3 regions of the Psychrobacillus sp. NPDC096623 genome follow, and region 2 is predicted to be linked to each of the others. Evidence: a T-box and tRNA genes for the amino acid it is inferred to sense, from the RefSeq annotation. Region 2 holds a T-box; the other regions hold tRNA genes.
What was found. A T-box is a leader RNA that pairs with one kind of tRNA and senses whether it is charged. The one in region 2 lies ahead of argS (arginine--tRNA ligase), so its partner is inferred to be a tRNA-Arg.
Positions count from the first base shown of each region.

Region 1: it encodes a tRNA-Arg, which carries the amino acid that the T-box ahead of argS (arginine--tRNA ligase) is inferred to sense. The anticodon was not compared.
Region 3: it encodes a tRNA-Arg, which carries the amino acid that the T-box ahead of argS (arginine--tRNA ligase) is inferred to sense. The anticodon was not compared.

Region 1 is NZ_JBIWER010000005.1:169,117-175,418, forward strand. Features, by position in the region: gene ACIQX2_RS14465 (TPM domain-containing protein) at 1-236, opposite strand, end outside; gene ACIQX2_RS14470 (LemA family protein) at 236-814, opposite strand; gene ACIQX2_RS14475 (catalase family peroxidase) at 1,150-2,088, shown strand; gene ACIQX2_RS14480 (hypothetical protein) at 2,267-2,497, opposite strand; tRNA gene ACIQX2_RS14485 (tRNA-Arg) at 2,700-2,771, opposite strand; gene clpP (ATP-dependent Clp endopeptidase proteolytic subunit ClpP) at 2,937-3,533, shown strand; gene ACIQX2_RS14495 (HPr family phosphocarrier protein) at 4,047-4,304, opposite strand; gene whiA (DNA-binding protein WhiA) at 4,323-5,264, opposite strand; gene ACIQX2_RS14505 (gluconeogenesis factor YvcK family protein) at 5,293-6,264, opposite strand; gene rapZ (RNase adapter RapZ) at 6,269-6,302, opposite strand, start outside.
Region 2 is NZ_JBIWER010000002.1:833,894-840,195, forward strand. Features, by position in the region: gene ACIQX2_RS08870 (SDR family NAD(P)-dependent oxidoreductase) at 1-394, opposite strand, end outside; gene ACIQX2_RS08875 (Y-family DNA polymerase) at 523-1,803, opposite strand; gene ACIQX2_RS08880 (S16 family serine protease) at 1,898-2,806, opposite strand; gene argS (arginine--tRNA ligase) at 2,938-4,617, opposite strand; T-box leader at 4,654-4,870, opposite strand; purine riboswitch at 5,179-5,284, shown strand; gene ACIQX2_RS08890 (NupC/NupG family nucleoside CNT transporter) at 5,454-6,302, shown strand, end outside.
Region 3 is NZ_JBIWER010000003.1:303,257-309,558, forward strand. Features, by position in the region: gene ACIQX2_RS10995 (VOC family protein) at 1-680, opposite strand, end outside; gene ACIQX2_RS11000 (NADH:flavin oxidoreductase/NADH oxidase) at 971-2,029, opposite strand; gene ACIQX2_RS11005 (IclR family transcriptional regulator) at 2,693-3,487, shown strand; tRNA gene ACIQX2_RS11010 (tRNA-Arg) at 3,866-3,939, opposite strand; gene ACIQX2_RS11015 (metallophosphoesterase family protein) at 4,025-4,522, opposite strand; gene ACIQX2_RS11020 (XTP/dITP diphosphatase) at 4,532-5,134, opposite strand; gene racE (glutamate racemase) at 5,239-6,036, opposite strand; gene ACIQX2_RS11030 (MarR family winged helix-turn-helix transcriptional regulator) at 6,046-6,302, opposite strand, start outside.

The sequences.
Region 1 (6,302 bases), on a different contig from region 2:
TGACCTTTTAAAGACTCCACTGTCATCACGACAATTTGCGCACCAGTTGCATTTTCTAAATTTTGTCCAAGTGTTTCTATTTCCTGCTCCTGCTCCTCTGATAGCACGTCATAGAAATCCTGTACATATAGTTCTCCAGGAATAGCAGCTGGATAGTCCGATTTGGCAAACGTTAGCAAAGGGAACAACACTGTAAGGAGAAGCGCAAGTGAAATCGCACGTGCACTTTTCTTCATCAGTCTCCAGCTCCTTCAAAATCAACTACTGGTGCTTCTTCTGCCCCCTCGGTTGATTGGAAGTATTCTTTTTTATCAAAGCCAAACATCGAAGCTACTATACTTCCAGGCATCCGTTTTACTTTTTTATTGTAATCCGAAACTACTGTATTATAATCCTGTCTTGCTACAGAAAGTCTATTTTCCGTACCAGCAAGCTCATCCATCAACTGTCTAAAGTTTGCATCTGCTTTTAGATCTGGATAATTTTCTACCACTACTAATAATCGGCTCAGAGCTCCAGATAATTCATCATTCGCCGTAGCTTGTTCTTCTGGTGTCCTCGCTCCTGCCAATTTAGATCTTGCATCCGCAATATTCCCAAGCACTTCTTGTTCATGCGCTGCAAAGCCTTTAACTGTATTAACTAAGTTTGGTATTAAATCCATTCTTCGTTGCAGCTGGTTTTCAACTTGCGCATATGCGTTGTTTACGTTTTCTTCTTTGTCTACAAAACCGTTATAGCTTGTCATGAATATCCCTGCAATAACAGCAATAATTACAACTACAATGATTATTGGTATTAATAATTTCTTCATTTGGCTCACCTCTTTAATAATTATAGTCTTATTGTACCTTTATATTTAAAATACAAAACCTATTCTATTTACGGAATGAAGTAAACTAAGTTTCATAATTCTTTAACTGAAATAATATTCCATTAAGCGAGTAATCCATGATTGAACACGACTATCTGTAATTAGAGCACTAGTAAATCTATCTTAAGAGAAAGTAAACAATTATGTACCGAGAGTAACACAAACGAGGATGGATTAAATGATGAATCTTTCTTATGTAGTTTAGTTATTGCATTCAGTGGTAATGATTATTAAATAAAATCTTTCTTTTCATTCTAAAAAACGAGGTGATTTTGATGAGCGATATTTTGCCAAAAGAAGCTGTTGATACGCTTGAACAAATTCAGGGGAAATTTCCAGGCTATCGTCGTGCTCATGCTAAAGGAGATTTTTATGAAGCTATTTTTACCCCGAATGGCAATGCGACAGCCTATACCTTTGCACCCCACTTGCAGCAAACACCAGTGCCCGCTACAGTTCGTTTTTCTAATAGTCCCCCAAATCCTACTGCGGCAGATTTCCTATCTCCAGCAAAAGGAATGGCTATCCATTTTCATCAACCCGATGGTTCTATTAGTCACCAAGTTTGTGCAACCGTTCCCATGTTCGTCACGAAAGATCCCAAAACTTTTACGGACATGCTAAAAATATTAACCTCTCACAAAACTGGCATTCATTCAATTGATTTAGGTCTAGGTATAACACAACTTCTCACTACCTTCCCAGAGCATAAAAATACATTACTGGCGCTAAAGGAACAGCTAAAGCAGCCACCAATAAGTTATGCAACTCTAAATTATTTCCCAATACACGCCTTCTATTTTGTTAATGCTGAAGGCAAGCGGCAGGCTATAAAATACGAGTGGCATCCAGTGAAGCAGGAAAAATCACCTTCTATCCTTAATAGACTTAACTTATCTACCGATTATTTGAGCGAGGATTTGGAGAGACGACTCGATAAAGGAACTGTAACATTCGAGCTTTACATTCGATTAGCGGAGAACACAGACTCTACTGATGATCCTACCAATGTTTGGCCAGATGACAGACAAAAAATTCTAGTAGGTCAATTGGCTATTAATAAAAAAATATTTCCAACAGAAAGTCTTTTGTTCGACCCTACTATCGTTGGAAAAGGAATAGAGTTACCCGACGATCCAATTTTACATTTTAGACATGAAGCCTATGCAGTATCCTACAATAGAAGAAATAAAGAAAACAAAAAAACACCCTAAACATATTATGTTAAGAGTGTTTCTCAGCTTTTTATATTCCCTCGATGAAGATCGAACTCACATTACAAGCTTCTGAGGCCTTTGTGTTATCCAATATCAAAACGCAACCAACTTGAAACATGAGTGATGGCTTTTCTAGTTTTTTATTCGATAGAATGAACTAATTACGTGATTAATGTTATGAGTGACCGTGTCCATGACTACCATAATTCCCATGAGACCATGGGTAGCCATATCCCGGATTCATTGGATAATATGGGTACGGTTGGTAATGTGGGTAATACGGGTAATATGGGTAATACGGGTAATATGGATAATGTGTATGCTGCGGATAATGTGGATACCTAGGATAGCCTTGATGATGATTCGGACTTTCTTCTCGCCATTCATTTCCATATGGTAAAACCAATCAACTTCACTCCTCATTCTAATATACACTCTTTTTAGAGTATGCATCTTTGTGAAGAGCGTTTGGGTTAAATTTGGGTCCATAATTTTTTTTCCATAAAAAAAACCTCCGTTTGCTTTATCGCAAAATAAACAGAGGGCTACGTGCTATTTTGTATCATTATAATAACACATAAATTCTTAGTAAAAACGTTGGAACGGTATGCCCTCGGCGAGGATCGAACTCACATTACAAGCTTCGGAGGCTTGTGTGTTATCCATTACACTACAAGGGCTAGCGACTTATCTATTATACAAATAGAAGGAACATAATTCAAGCTAACTTTTTGAAGCTTAATATTTGACCTTCCTTGACCATTATGTGTATGATAAAGTTACAACTGAGGGAACTTTTCTCAGTAACTAACTAATTTAACCCACCTTTGAAGGAGGCAATCAGGATGAATTTAATTCCTACAGTTATTGAACAAACTAATCGTGGAGAACGTGCATATGACATTTACTCTCGATTATTAAAAGACCGTATTATTATGCTTGGAAGTGGTATTGATGACAACGTTTCAAACTCAATCGTTGCCCAATTACTATTCCTAGAAGCAGAAGATCCAGAAAAAGACATCTCTATTTACATTAACAGCCCAGGCGGAAGTATAACAGCTGGTATGGCAATCTACGATACAATGCAGTTCATCAAACCTGATGTACAAACAATTTGTATCGGTATGGCAGCTTCTATGGGAGCATTCCTGCTTACTGCTGGAACAAAAGGTAAACGTTATGCACTTCCTAACGCAGAAGTAATGATTCACCAACCACTTGGTGGAGCACAAGGGCAAGCAACGGAAATCGAAATTGCTGCAAAACGTATTTTACATTTACGCGATAAGTTAAACCACATTATTTCTGAACGTACTGGTCAACCAATCGAAGTAATTGCAAGAGACACAGATCGTGATAACTTCATGACCGCTGAACGTGCAAAAGAATATGGCTTAATTGATCATATTATCGATCGTAGCGAAATGAAAAAAGCATAAGAAGTCGATGTAAAAATCCCAAAGGATTAATCCTTTGGGACTTTTTTAATATTAATCAAGTATATTAAAATTTAACCATTAACAATACATTATGAGGATTAATCATGGATACCACTTCTGATTTCCATTACAGGTGGACGCGTTTCGCGGTGTGAGTAGTGAGCTATTACCGCAGCACATGCGTCGCTTTGACATCTCATCTGTCTACTCATCCCGCCGAGGTCGCCACCTAATACACGAATAATATTTGATACTGCATTCAACTATCTTTATATTTAAAGTGGATTTTGTTGAGTGTAGCGCAGGGCAATGACTCCAGTGGGACAGTACGTGGGAGAGACTACAGGCTCGAGCCGTGCCCACCGAAAGCGACCGCCCGGAGCGGAATCACATTGTCAGGTTTCATTTCTTTACTATTTATTGTCCGTTTTTTTCTTACTGCTACACTTAAATTGAATATTCAAGATAAAAAAAAGCCCTTTCGTCTTAAGTGACTAATGAGGCCGTTCATTTTTATGATTCACTTGAGATAAACTTCCCTAAAGCTTCTACTGCTTCCTCCGCATCAGAACCATCAGCACTTAAAACCACCGCTGTTCCTTTACTGATCGCCAAGCTCATAATTCCCATAATGCTCTTCGCATTAACTTTTTTAGTATCTTTTTCTAAAAAAACGTCCGCAATATAACGATTTGCTTCCTGTACAAAAAGTGCAGCCTGTCTTGCTTGAAGTCCTGACGCTAATTTTACTTCCACCTGCTGTTCTGCCATTGTCTACTCCCCATTTCTCTAAATTGTCTCTCCATTGCGCAGCATATCTGCTATTTCATCAATCTTTCGCAATCGGTGATTTACACCTGATTTACTCACATTTCCAGTAGAAACCATCTCACCTAGTTCTTTCAGTGTAACATCTTGGTACTCTACACGTAACCTAGCTATTTCACGAAGTTTTTCTGGTAGCTGATCTAAACCGATGGAATTCTCAATAAAACGAATATTGTCCACTTGGCGAATAGCTGCACTGATTGTTTTGTTCAGATTGGCCGTTTCGCAATTGACAAGGCGGTTTACGCTATTTCGCATATCTCGTATGATTCGAACATCTTCAAATTTCAGTAATGCTCTATGGGCTCCCGCAATACTTAAAAAATCGGAAATCTTTTCTGCTTCCTTTAAATATGCAACAAACCCTTTTTTTCGTTCAATTGTTTTTGCATTCAATTCATATTCATTCATTAAATCTACCAATGCATCACTATGTGTTTTATAAGAAGAATAAATTTCTAAGTGATAAGATGAGGTTTCCGGATTATTAACCGATCCTCCTGCTAAAAAGGCTCCTCTTAAATAAGCTCTTTTACAGCAACTTTTTTGAACAAGCTCTTTGGAAATGGAGTATTCAAATTGAAAGCCATCCTTTAATATTTGAAGATCTTCTAACAGGTTTTTTGCACCGTCCCGAATACGACAAATATAAATGTTGTTCTTTTTCAATCTCATTTTCTTTCGAACAAGTAATTCTACTTGATATGGATATAACGATTTTATCAATGTATATAGTCTTCTCGCAATAGCTGCATTTTCTGTTTGAACGTCTAAGCTTAACATTTTGTTGCTAAAAGAGAGTGATCCGTTCATGCGTATAAGCGCAGAAAGCTCTGAACGTGCACAGCAAGGCTCATTTTCTTCCTGGGTCATCTCTTTTTTAGTTTCAGAAGCAAACGACATATTCCGTTTCCCCCTTTCTCCTGGACAGTTACATTTTTAAACCGTCTGCGTATTCTACAAGCCATTTCGCAACTTCCGTTGCATCATGACGAACTGCACCGTCATTAACGACTGAAATGTCTTTTTTAACAATGTCTATATTTAATTTTTCTAATTCATCAATATCTATTTTAACAGGAGATGCCTGCTCTTGTTTGTATAAATATCTAACATTTTCAGGAATTTCTTCCTTACTTATTAACACTGCATCTAAAAAGTTATCCCCTACATGTTCGATCAGTGCATTTACATGATCATATGCAGAGTAATTACCTGTCTCTCCAGCCTGTGTCATTAAATTACAAATATATACTTTCTTCGCTTTAGATTGTCTAATAGCTTTTTGTATATCTTGCACTAATAGATTCGGCAAAATACTCGTATATAAACTTCCTGGTCCAATAACGATCACATCCGCTTGACGAATAACATTAATCGTTTCTGGCAACGGTTTTACGTCTGCAGGAGTTATAAATACTTTTTCAATCTTTTTGCCATATTTGGGGATTTTAGATTCTCCCTTAATGGTTGTTTGATCTTCAAAAAGAGCATGTAAAGTTACTACTTGGTTCGCGGCTGGTAGTACTTTCCCGCGTATATTAAGTACTCGACTCATTTCTGTTATGGCATGTGCAAAATCACCTGTTATCGATGTAAGGGCAGCTAACATAAGATTACCTAATGAATGCCCTTCCAATTCTTTCGATTGAGAAAATCTATATTGAAACATTTCCTCCACTAACGGCTCTACTTCCGAAAGAGCGGCTAGTACATTTCGTACATCTCCTGGTGGTGGAATGTCATATTCATCACGGAGTCTACCCGAGCTCCCCCCGTCATCTGCGACCGTCACAATTGCTGTAATATCCAGTGGAAAATTCTTTAATCCACGAAGTAACGTAGAGAGACCCGTACCTCCACCGAGTATAACTATTTTTTTACGGTGTTTTGTAGGTTCCATTCCTTCATTCCTTTCTAATAACTACATCCCGGTGAGTA
Region 2 (6,302 bases):
CGCCTTTAAGCATTTCACGAATTGCTTCACGTGCAACTAGGAATACACCATCTAAATCGACATTTACTGTATTACGCCATTCCGAATATTCTAGCTCTTCTGTTGGAGTTACACGACCAATACCAGCATTATTAAAAACAACATCGACTTTGCCAAAAGTGGCAATTGTTTCTTTGAATATATTTTGAACTTCTTCTTCACTTGTAATATTAGCTTTAACAAATAATGCTTCTGCATTTTGTGCTTTTAACTCTGCTTCAAATGCTTTACCTTTTTCTTCATTCAAATCGACTAGTACAACTTTTGCACCTTCTTGAACAAAAAGTTTTGCAGTTGCGGCACCGATTCCTGATGCACCACCTGTGATTATCGCTACTTTGTTTTGTAATTTCATTAGAAAATCTCTCCCTATCTAAAAAAATTTAAATATCTGCATTTTCATGTCTCGAATCAAAGATATTTATAGGATAAATATATTCCTCTTTTTTACTAAAGTCAAAATTATGGATCCGACACATTTCTTTATTTTTTATGCCCACCAAGTAACCTAGCACGGTTTCTAGCAGTTCCTGCATCTGTATAAGATACGGCACGCAAAACTGCAGTAGAGCCGTATTTACTACGTAGGGCATCCATTGTTTTACCTAGCTTTCGTTCCTTCCATTTATTTTCTTCAAACAAGCTTAGCTGCATGGAATACTCTGGTTCTAAATTCGTGATCGAGACAGACAATTTCCTAACTGGGCGACGATCATAAAATTCATCAAAGATTTGTTCACATACTTTATAAATGGCCATCGTGGCATTTGTCGGTTCATCGATTGAACGGGAACGATTAAAACCACCGCCAAATTCGTTTTGACTATAGCCAACGGATAGATGTATCGTTCTACCAACCATCTCTGCTTCACGTGCACGTCTAGCTACATCCTCACACATTTCTAAAACGACTGCCATCACTTCTTTTTTACTGTGATAATCTCGAAATAATATTTGTCCCTTACCATAACTAATTTGACCTTCCGCAAGAGGTGCTCCGAGCTCCGATAGATCTACTCCCCACGCGTGATAGTAAAGTTGGTTTCCCATTACACCAAACTTCTCCTCGAGTAGAGTTAATGGTGTATTCGCCAATTGACCAACTTTGAAAATCCCCATGTTATTTAATGTTTTTTGGAGACGGGATCCAATCCCCCACATTTCGCTTAAAGGAGTTACTGGCCACAGTTTTTCCTGAACGTCTTCATATGTCCATTTCGCAAAACCAGTTTTTTTGGCTTCTAGGTCAAGTGCGAGCTTAGCCATAAGCATATTTGGCCCCATCCCAACCGCACAAGGCAACTGAAATTGGGCATATAGCTCATCTTGTATCCGTTTAATTGTTTTTTCGACGGGTCCCCAAAGCTTTTCTGTTCCACCAAGATCTACGAAACACTCATCGACACTGTATACATGTATCGATTCGTGTGGGACGAACTGATGTAAATAGCGTGTAATTTCCATCGATACACGAACGAAGAACTCCATTTTAGGCTCGATAAGATGAATCGAAGGATGATCTGGTATTTCAAACAAGCGAGTTCCAGTTTTTACACCAAACTGTTTTTTCATTGGTGGAGATGCAGCAAGTACAATACTTCCTTTTTGCTCCAAGTTCCCGATAACCGCAATTGGGGTAGTTGTGACATCCAGACCTGCATCTGCTGCTGCACAGCTCGCAAAAAAACTACGTATATCAATACATATAATTTCCCGATTTTTTAGGCCTTCATACAATTTTTTTACTCCCTTCTTAAAGAACATATGTTCTTTATAGTATATTACGAACGCAAGTTCTTATTCAATGGTAAATAATTGGTGGATGTAAAAAAGCGTTCCTATTGCAGGAACACTTTTGCTATTCGGGATCTTTATTTAATTCGTTAATTTGTTCAATAGCTTCATCCACATTTCTGACTCCAATTACTTTTATTGGAAGCTTTAAAGATTTCACCACATCGTTGGCCTCCGCCAGATTTCCGATAGGGAGAATTATATAAGAGAGACCGATTTTATTTGCACTAAGAATTTTCTCTTTTGTAAGACCAATCTCTATTGCTTTTCCAGATTTACTAATAGCTCCAGTCACACCAATTGGTATATCATTTTTAAATTTCCCTTGTTCTATTAGACTAGATAAAACGAGAGCTAAACCTGCACTGTTTCCACCTGAATTATTTCTAGAGAGAAATTCGTCTATATTAGGATTACTTGTATTTAAATACGACTTTACATTCACAGACATCTGTTGAAAATAATCATACTCCATATTGATTCCCACCAATTTAAAAATTGCTGTAGTTTTCCCCGCATAGCGATGGAAATTCGAGGCTGGTTCTATATCAAAAATTAATAATTGATTGTTAAGATTTCGAAAATCTTGTCCATCTAGGTCTTCGGCCAATAATATCTCGGTTGACCTTACAGCCAATATGTAAATTCCAGAGTTTTTTATCAGTTCTTCTGGTGAAACATATGAAGAGACAAAATAGCGGCTCCCATCCGTTGAAATAAGTGGAAATTCATATACCAGTAAAAATAGCGAAGCAATAAAGGACAATAGGAAGATATATTTGGAGATTTGTGTTTTTCTAATAGCAAGTAAAAAAAGTGGCCAAAATAGAACGAGCAAGGCTAAAATATTGCAAAAGAAAAAACTAGAAATATAATCGAGGAGATACAAATAAAGCTCCGCAAAATAAACAAAAATGGTCATTACAAAAGGAAGCATTTGATGCTTATTTACTAAATCAAATATCTTCTTCACCTCTCCATTACGATATGTACTACTATACTTATTCTATTAGCTACTATAAAATCCTCTATATTTCTCCAAATAAAAAAACACTCCCAAACAGGAGTGTAGTTATTTCTTTAACAGTTCACTAGTGCTAAGAACTACATCTTCTCAGGAGCTGGTATACCTAAAAGACGTAAACACTCCTTCAAGACAACAGATACTGAAAGTGCGAAAGTTAACTTAGAAGAAGTTGTCTCATCATCGGCTAAAATTTTTGTACTAGCATAATATTTATTGAATTGACGCGCAAGCAGTAAACTAAACTTAGCAATTAGGGATGGCTCAGCCTGATCAAATGCTTTTTCTACCACACGAGGAAAATCCTCTAGGAGCTGGATAATTGGCCAAGCTTCAGCGCCAATAGTAGAAAAAGAGAATGATTCATCCTCAAAGTTACCTTTTTGGAGCAATGAACAAATTCTAGCATAGGTATATTGTACATAAGGTCCTGTTTCCCCTTCAAAATTAAGCATTTGTTCCAACGAAAACTCAATATCATTCATGCGGTCATTTTTTAAATCATTGAAAATAACTGCTCCTACTCCAACTTGCTTTGCGACTTCCTCTTTATTTTCTAAAGTTGGATTTTTCTTATTAATATTATGCTTTGCAGTCTCTATAGCTTCAGCTATTACATCGGTAAGCAAGACGACTTTACCCTTACGCGTAGACATTTTTTTGCCGTCTTTGAGCATCATCCCAAATGGTACATGTTCTAGCTGTTTAGACCATTCAAACCCCATTTTTTGTAGTACCGAAAATAATTGCTTGAAGTGAAGTGTTTGTTCATTTCCCACAACATAAAACGTTCTACTCGCATGATACGTTTTTTGACGATACATTGCTGCTGATAAATCGCGAGTAGCGTATAAAGTAGCCCCATCTTTTTTAGTAATCAGGCTTGGTGGCATACCTTCGAGTTCTACTACAAAAGCACCGTCAGATTCAATTAATAAACCTTTATTCTTTAAATCGTCAACTACCGTAGTCATTTTATCGTTATAAAAAGCCTCCCCAGCATAAGAATCAAATTGAACATCCAAAAGCTCATAGATTAATTGGAACTCCTTTAATGATGCCTCTTTGAACCACTTCCATAAGGATAGAGCCTCTTCGTCGCCTTCTTCCAGCGATTTAAAAGCTGCACGAGCCTGCTCATTTAATGTGTCATCTTTTTCTGCCATTTCATGAAAATGCACATATATCTTTAATAACTCTTCAATCGGTGCTGCAAGGATTTTCTCTTTGTTTCCCCATAATTTATAAGCGACTATTAACTTTCCAAATTGTGTACCCCAATCTCCTAGATGATTAATGCGAACAGCTTTGTACCCATTCTTCTCCGCAATATTCGCTAAGGAGTTGCCGATTACGGTTGAACGCAAGTGACCCATTGAAAAAGGCTTTGCTATATTCGGGGAGGAAAAGTCGATCACAATTTTTTCATGCTTTTTATTTTTACTTCCATACTCCTGTAGGTCCGCTGTAATTGCTTGGAGTACTTGGTTTGTAACAAGAGCTTGATCGAGGAAAAAATTTACGTATCCACTAGCGACTTGTACGCTAACTATTAATTTATCCTCTAGCTTCTTACTTAACTCTAGCGCTATTTGCTGCGGTGCTTTACGCAATTTTTTTGCTAACGTAAAACAAGGAAAAGCAATATCCCCTAATTCTTTCTGCTTTGGCTTTTCCAGTAACTGCTCTACTTGTTCAGCAGTCCAATCAGTTTCTAAAGCATTTGAAATGACCGATGCGATTTGATGTGACAGGCTCATTTTTTCTCCTCCAATATAAAAAGCCCTCGTCTCTATATAAGAGACGAGAGCTAAATTCCCGTGGTACCACTCTAGTTGCCACGAATGTGACCGCTTTTACGTTTGTAACGAGGTGTCTCCCCCGATTTTCCCTACTAGGCTTCAGGACATTTCTCCAAAGTGCGCTTCATCGATTCTTTGTGTATTAGGCTCCCACCATCCCTAACTCGCTTTCCAGCTTCGTATCGACTACTCTCTTCTTCAACGAATTTATCATATAATGATTTTACATATCGTACAAAAAGTTCAGTCAATTGTCAATATCAAATCTCCTCTTATAAAATGGAATACATATACAATTCAAGCCACTTCATTATTTAAAGTCCTTGTCGCCCCAAAATATAGGAATTGAATGTTAAAAGTTATGCAAGAGTTTGCCCGATTCCTAAACTATAAGAATTGCGCAACCTCTTCTTCATTTTATTTTATTCATTATTACTATAATTAGTAAAATTACAACATTATTCTTTTATATTGTTTCGTCCGGAACACTAATATATAATGGTCACTATTCCTAAGAAAAAGAACTTAAATTATTATCCTTGTATAATATCAGTTTGATTTGGCCTGATAGTTTCTACCTGGCAGCCACTAACAATGCCGGACTACAAGGAAGTGTGAAATAAAGAGAAAAATAAGTACGGTGAAACGAATTGATTTTTTCTAAAAGATCGGTGTTTAATCCATTCTGCGTATAGATAAAAAACTCTTATTATTTCATACTTTCTGTCTGGCGGCTGAAGGTATGAATGAATAAGAGTTTTTATTTTGGGGAAAATATAGTTGGAGTTGATTATATGTTTTTTTTAATAAATATACTGGGCATATTTGTTGTCCTTGGTCTAGTCTACCTTTGTTCGCCTGATAAGCGGAAAATTAGATGGCGTTCTATCCTCAGCTTGCTCATTGCTGAATTGCTTATTACCTGGTTTATGTTATCGACCACAATAGGAACATGGACGATTAATAAAATTACTTCCTTTTTTACATGGTTGGTATCATCCGCCAATGCAGGAATTTCATTTGCGTTTCCTTCTGTAATGGCGAACGAAACAATTGATTTCTTCTTTAGTGCATTACTGCCTATTGTGTTCATTGTGACTTTCTTCGATATTTTATCTTATTTTGGAATTATGACCTGGATCATTGATAAAGTAGGTTGGGTCATTTCGAAAATTTCCGGATTGCCAAAGCTGGAGAGTTTCTTCTCGATCCAAATGATGTTTCTTGGAAATACGGAAGCTTTGGCTGTTATTCGTCAACAGCTGGTTGTTCTGAAAGACCATCGCTTGTTGACATTCGGGATCATGAGCATGAGCAGTGTCAGTGGTTCGATTATTGGGGCATATTTATCGATGGTTCCTGCCGAGTACGTGTTTGCAGCAATTCCGTTAAACTGTTTAAATGCCCTGTTACTGGCAAGTATTTTAAATCCTATAGAGGTTAGCAAAGGAGACGATATTGTGTACGTTCCTCCTAAGGAAGAACGTCAAGATTTCTTTTCAACCATCTCAAACAGTATGCTTATCGGGATGAAAATGGTTATTGTAATTTTAGCGATGGTAATTGGATATGTGGCATTAACTACCGCTCTTAATGGAATACTAGGTTTCTTAATAGATGGTTTGACAATCGAAAAGATTTTC
Region 3 (6,302 bases), on a different contig from region 2:
TGATTACTGTTGCGCATGAATGCAATTTCATGTGCGATATTTGTTTTGCTCAGCCATGAGCCGAGACGGACGTCTTCTTCATTTTGGATATAGTATCGATGATGGATTCCAAGGAAATTCGTCCACCATTCCTGTTCATTTCTAACATCATCCACCATCACATTCACATGGTCAAAGCGGCGAGGTGCTGCGCCTTTCCCGCTGTATTTCATTGGGTGACTTGGCAATTTTGAAGCTGTGAGTGGATTAGAGTACTTTTCCATATCCCAGTAAAGCTCAACGGGAATACCGGCAGGACTGTGGAATTTAATAGCATCCCCCTGTGCAAGTTCAGTACCTCCTTCTATCCACTTATAGTCAGTACCCGAATCTTTTAAAGCTTTTTCGAATGCGTATAGTGACTTTTCTGAGTTTACTCGCCATCCAAAATGGTCTAGGCCGGATTTTTCAGCTTTATTTAGTACCAATGTGTGATGATCCCAGTCTTGCCATGCTCTAAGATAAACCTTGTCTTCTTCTATAGAGGATATATGTAACCCCAGAACTTCTGTAAAAAACCATGTAGATTTTTCCAAGTTAGTCACATTGATTGATGCATGACCAATATGCGCAACACTCGATAATTTAAGATCCAGTTCAGTCAACTCTACTTCTTTTTGCTTTACATTTGTTGTAGTCATCTTTTCATTCCTCCAGGTTTTTAATCTATTTTTTAATCAATTATTCAGAAGCAGAAAACGCTTACATAAAACAGAATTTTTCGATAATTTATATTACTAAAATAACCTATCTTTGAATAACTCTGATTATATGAGGTAAATTGGATAAACAAAAGCACTGAATTCCTCTATGTGGAACAAATTATAAAAGTAGTAAAAAATATTTTTTTGGTTTAAATTGATGGAACTAATTGGCAAGAACTTTTTTGAGCTTTACATTTATGTGTTTCAGCTGTTTAGTCGGGCTCTTTTTATTTTGGACTGTAGGAAACTTTAAATTCAAATGCAGCCTTATACTGTTTAGATGTGGGAATTTGTTGTTCTAATTCTGCTGCGGCGCTAATTGGCCAATATGGATTTTTTAACATCCCTCGTCCTACAGCAACAAGATCAGCCACATTATTCTCAATCAATGCGTTAGCAAATTGTGCGTCTTCTAATCTCCCAACAGCAATAATAGGTATATTAAAAGTTTTTTTCATAGCTTTTGCAAATGGCACTTGATACCCTTGTTTAGACTCCGGGTTACCTCGAGGTGTCATCCCAGATTCTTCGTAAGATGCCTCCCCACCTGAACTAACATGAATTATATCGACGCCTGCCTTCTCATATTCCTTACATATTTGTTGAATGTAATCGACATCATATCCCCCTTCTACATACTCCTTGGCCGATATTCGCATAATTAAAGGCATATCAGCAGGCATTTCCCTTTTTACTGCTTCAATCACTTCTACACTAAATTTGGTCCGATCAAGACCATATTCATCCGTGCGTTGGTTGATATATGGTGAATGAAATTGGTGAATTAAATATCCATGCGCTCCTTGTAGCTCAATTGTATCGAAGCCTGCTTTTACAGCACGTTTTGCAGCTAAACCAAATTTTTCCACTACTTGTTTAATTTCATCTGTTGAGAGCATTTTAGGTTTATTGAACATAGTATCAAAAGGTATTTCCATTGAAGAGACAGGAACTTTACTATATTCCGATTTTCGTCCGGCATGTGAAATTTGAATTCCAATCTTAGAACCATATTGATGGCAACTTTCCACAATTTTCTTAAATGCAATAGCATGTTCATCCGACCATAAACCTAAGTCTTGCTCTGTAATTCTTCCGTCAGGATCGACGCTTGTAATTTCAACGATGATTAGTCCTGCTCCACCTATTGCCCTTGACGTATAATGTACATAATGCCACTCATTAGGCATTCCATCGACTGCAGAGTATTGGCAGACTGGCGGCATTACCACACGGTTTCTAAGCTCTAAACCTTTACATTTAAAAGGACTCATTAATTGATTCACTGATTTGCCTCCTCTATTATTCACTCTCAACAATTCCATTGAAATTTAAGTTAGAACATAATAGGAAATTTCATATAGATTAGACCCTTAAAATTAAATGAACTAATCTCCAACAAATATGCCCTCTATCAATTTAAATATCTCGTCAACTATTAATAATCCTATTTTTAAATATGCTCCTTATCTACTGAGAAAACACGCGTCCCTCTTCACTAACCGCTTCCTACCTCTTCTAGCTATGCTCAAAATTACCCCCTTATTTCTGAGTAATATGTGAAATATGCTTCAGGCTTTTACTGCCATACATATCTGACCAACAATTCCTTAGATTTATTCCTGCAACTAGCTCCTATTATACGAGGCTAATGTGCAAACAAAAGCCTTGAATTCCTCTATGTGGAACAAAAGTGAAAAATTTAATAATAATTCCGAAAACTTAGTTTGATTAATTTTTTAGTAATTGTTATTTGAAATACGTGTTTCCAAAGTGTTACTACGTGAACTTAAAAATAAGACGGTTAAAAGGAATGTAGTGCTTTTCCAAAAAGTGATATTTGAAAGTTATCAATCTATGTAGACATAAATATTTTAAAATGTTAGAATATTCAAAACCTTGTTATTCAGTTTCTCTATATGGAACAGCTAACGAAAGAGGAGTGTAAAATGTCTAAGCAAAACAATAATCCGCAAATTCTCTCATCTGTCAGTAATGCACTTCGTATTCTCAAAAGTTTTTCTACATTTGAACCAACACTAAAGGTAAGTGACCTCTCAGAATCTCTCGGTCTGGCTAAAAGTACTGTAAGCCGTTTACTTGCTACACTTGCTGAAGAAGATTTTGTTATAAAAGATAAAAAGACTGGAAAGTACAAACTTGGATTAACGGTATTAACACTTGGCGGGATTGTGACAAATCATTTAGAGATCCATAAAGAGGCAGCACCCGTACTAAATAAATTAGTACATGAAACTGGAGAAACAGCACATTTATCGGTTCTACATGGTATGGATACAATTTATATTCATAAGGAAGAATGTAGCCATCCAGTTCGTATCCTCACCCATTTAGGAAGAAAAAACCCATCATTCTGTACGAGCTCTGGGAAATTACTGCTTGCTTATGATGAAAATAATCTTGTGGAAGAGGTAATCAATGGAGGGTTGCATGCATATACAAGCAATAGTATTACAGATCCCGAGAAGTTACGAAATGAATTAAAACTAATCCGTGAAAGAGGATATGCAATAAGCACCGAAGAATTAACAGAAGGAACAAGATCTATCTCAGCACCTATTCGTGATTACACGGGGAAAGTTGTCTCTGCCATAAATGTGGTCGGCCCTATCCAACGTATGAAGGATTACAAGGTGCCGGACATCGCTAAAAAGGTTATGAGTGCAGCCGAAGAAGCTTCTGAAAGGATGGGATATGATAAACGATTTTTTGGAGTAAGATAAACCTTCTTTCTACAGTTAGAAGGTTATTCCTTAAATCGTAAGGTACTTGAAATAGTCACTTAGAACTAAAGCAACTCTTTGGGTAGCGCTGTAGATTGCACTTGAAGAAACAAGCAGTCCAGAGGGTTAGTGAAAAATGACTTTCTGTGACAGCTTTTTAAAAATGAATTTTATTTTGCACTGAGATGTTTTTGTAATTTAAGGAGTTTCATGCACAACAGAATTCTAATAAGAATTTGTTTACAACGTGTATAAAAAACACCTTATTATATTTGATTGGTTCTAAATATCCAAAAACATAAAAATGCTTCAAAACCTATAAAATAGGTCTTGAAGCATTTTCAATGTTGTACAAACTTATTCAATCTAAACCTTCAATGTCCCAGGAGGGATTCGAACCCCCGACCGACGCCTTAGAAGGGCGTTGCTCTATCCAGCTGAGCTACTGAGACAAGTACTCCCCCACCTAAACTGATAGGAAAGACAAGATTTATTATATAATGATAAGAAAGATAAGTCAACACTATTTCAAAAAATTTATAAAGTTACTTTTTCAAGCAGTATATGTTCATCTGAATAAAATAGAACTGTCCAAGAATCACCGTTATACTCAGCTATTGCGTAGCTTTTTTCTTTACGTCCACGAGGTTGTTGAAGACTACCAGGATTAATAAATAATATACCTTCCTTCATTTCTGCTCCTAATAAATGCGAATGACCGAAGCAAACAACAGAGGCTTGTACCTCCTGTGCTCGATAAAAAAGCGACATTATAGTCGATTTTACATTGTATTTATGGCCATGAACTACGAGTACTTTAGCATCCTGGACAGAGAATAACTCCTCTAAAGGAAAACGATTGTCGAGATCACAATTCCCCCGAACAACATGAGTAGGTTTTTCAAAAAAGTAACTTGCATCTAACTCACTATCCCCACAATGGATAATGGCATTCACTTCCTGCTGATGTCGCTCTATAACAAGTTCCATTGTCTCGGTGGCACTATGTGTATCACTCATTATTAATAGCTTCAATTTCCTCACCTATCCTTCTAAAATGGATTCTTTTAGAACTAAAGAAAGTTTATTAATCGCATTGCCACGATGAGAAATTGCTCCTTTTTCCTCAGCAGATAGCTCTGCCATCATCTTTTGTTCAGAAGGAACATAAAAAATTGGGTCATATCCAAATCCATTGGTCCCTTTTCTCTCGGTTCCAATTATTCCTTCACAAGTCCCTCTAACAGTTATAGGTTTATTGTTTGGAGAGGCAACTGCGATAGCACAAACAAAGCGTGCCGTTCTTTCGGGTTCTTTGACACCTTCTAACTCATGTAGAACTTTATCTATATTTGCCTCATCGCTTTTCTCTTCGCCCGCATATCGAGCAGAATAGATGCCTGGTCGTCCATCCAATGCATCAATTTCTAAACCACTATCGTCCGCGATGACCAACGTTTGTAAGTGCTCTGCTAGTGCAGAAGCTTTAAGTAATGCATTTTCTTCAAAGGTTGTCCCAGTCTCTTCCACATCCATTTCTTCCGCCACATCATGAAGTGTCTTAACTTCATAGCCTAATGGGTTAAATAATGCTTCAAAGTCTTTTGCTTTTCCTTTATTTTTAGTAGCTATAATAATTTGTTTCAAGTAAAATCGCACCCTTCTGTTGAATTTTAGAAAATTCCTTAGTCCTTTAATACGTATCAATAAGAAGAAGACCCCGCTAATCGAGGATTCTCAAGCTAACAGGGTCATTTAAATGAAATTGTTCGAATATCTGCACTCGGTATTTCCAACCACTTCTCTACAATCGTTTTGAATATTGGCACAGATCCTGTTGTATAAAATATGGGTGTTTTATTTTGTTTATTAGGATTATTAAGTTCATGATAATTTAAATACTCTTTGACATCATGAGCAGTTTCTTCGGCAGAAGAAAGTACTTTTACATCATTCCCTACTGCCTCTTCAATATGCTTTTGTAAAAGTGGATAATGCGTACAACCTAAAATAACGGTATCAAATTGCTCTTTCTTCAATGGAGTTAATGTTTCCAATACCATATTTCGAGCAAATTCACCTTCGTATTCATTACTTTCTACAAGTGGTACAAAGGTTGGGCATGCCAGTGGAATCACTTTACTAGACGTATTTAAGGAAGCAATAGCTTCCTCATACGCACCACTTTTTATAGTACCGCTTGTACCTAGCACTACGATTTCATTACTTTTTGATGCTTTAATTGCTGCCCTAGCACCTGGGAAAATTACCCCTATTACAGGAAAAGGCATCTTTTTGCTTAAAGAATTAAGTGCGACTGCAGTTGCAGTATTGCACGCAATTACTAACATTTTTATATTCATTTTTGCTAATGCATTAGCCAATTGCCATGTAAACTTTCGTACCTCTTCGCTTGTTCTAGGGCCATACGGGCATCTGGCAGTATCGCCAATATATATTATTTTTTCATTTGGTAGTAATTGCATAATTTCTTTCGCAACTGTTAACCCACCAACTCCAGAGTCTATAACACCAATTGGGGCTTTCACGTCAATTCCTCAGTTCTTCATCTCTTGATGTAGTTTTTCTAATAATATTGATAAATTTGTAACTTCAGCTTGATCGAAATGTTGAAGTACATCTTCCAAATACTGTTGTCGTTTATCGATAACCTCTTCTATAATTCGTGCGCCCTCTTCTAACAAATGTATACGAACAACACGGCGATCTTGTTCATCTCTAATACGCTTTACGAGTTTGCTTTTTTCCATACGATCAATCAAGTCCGTCGTTGTACTAAAAGCTAAATACATTT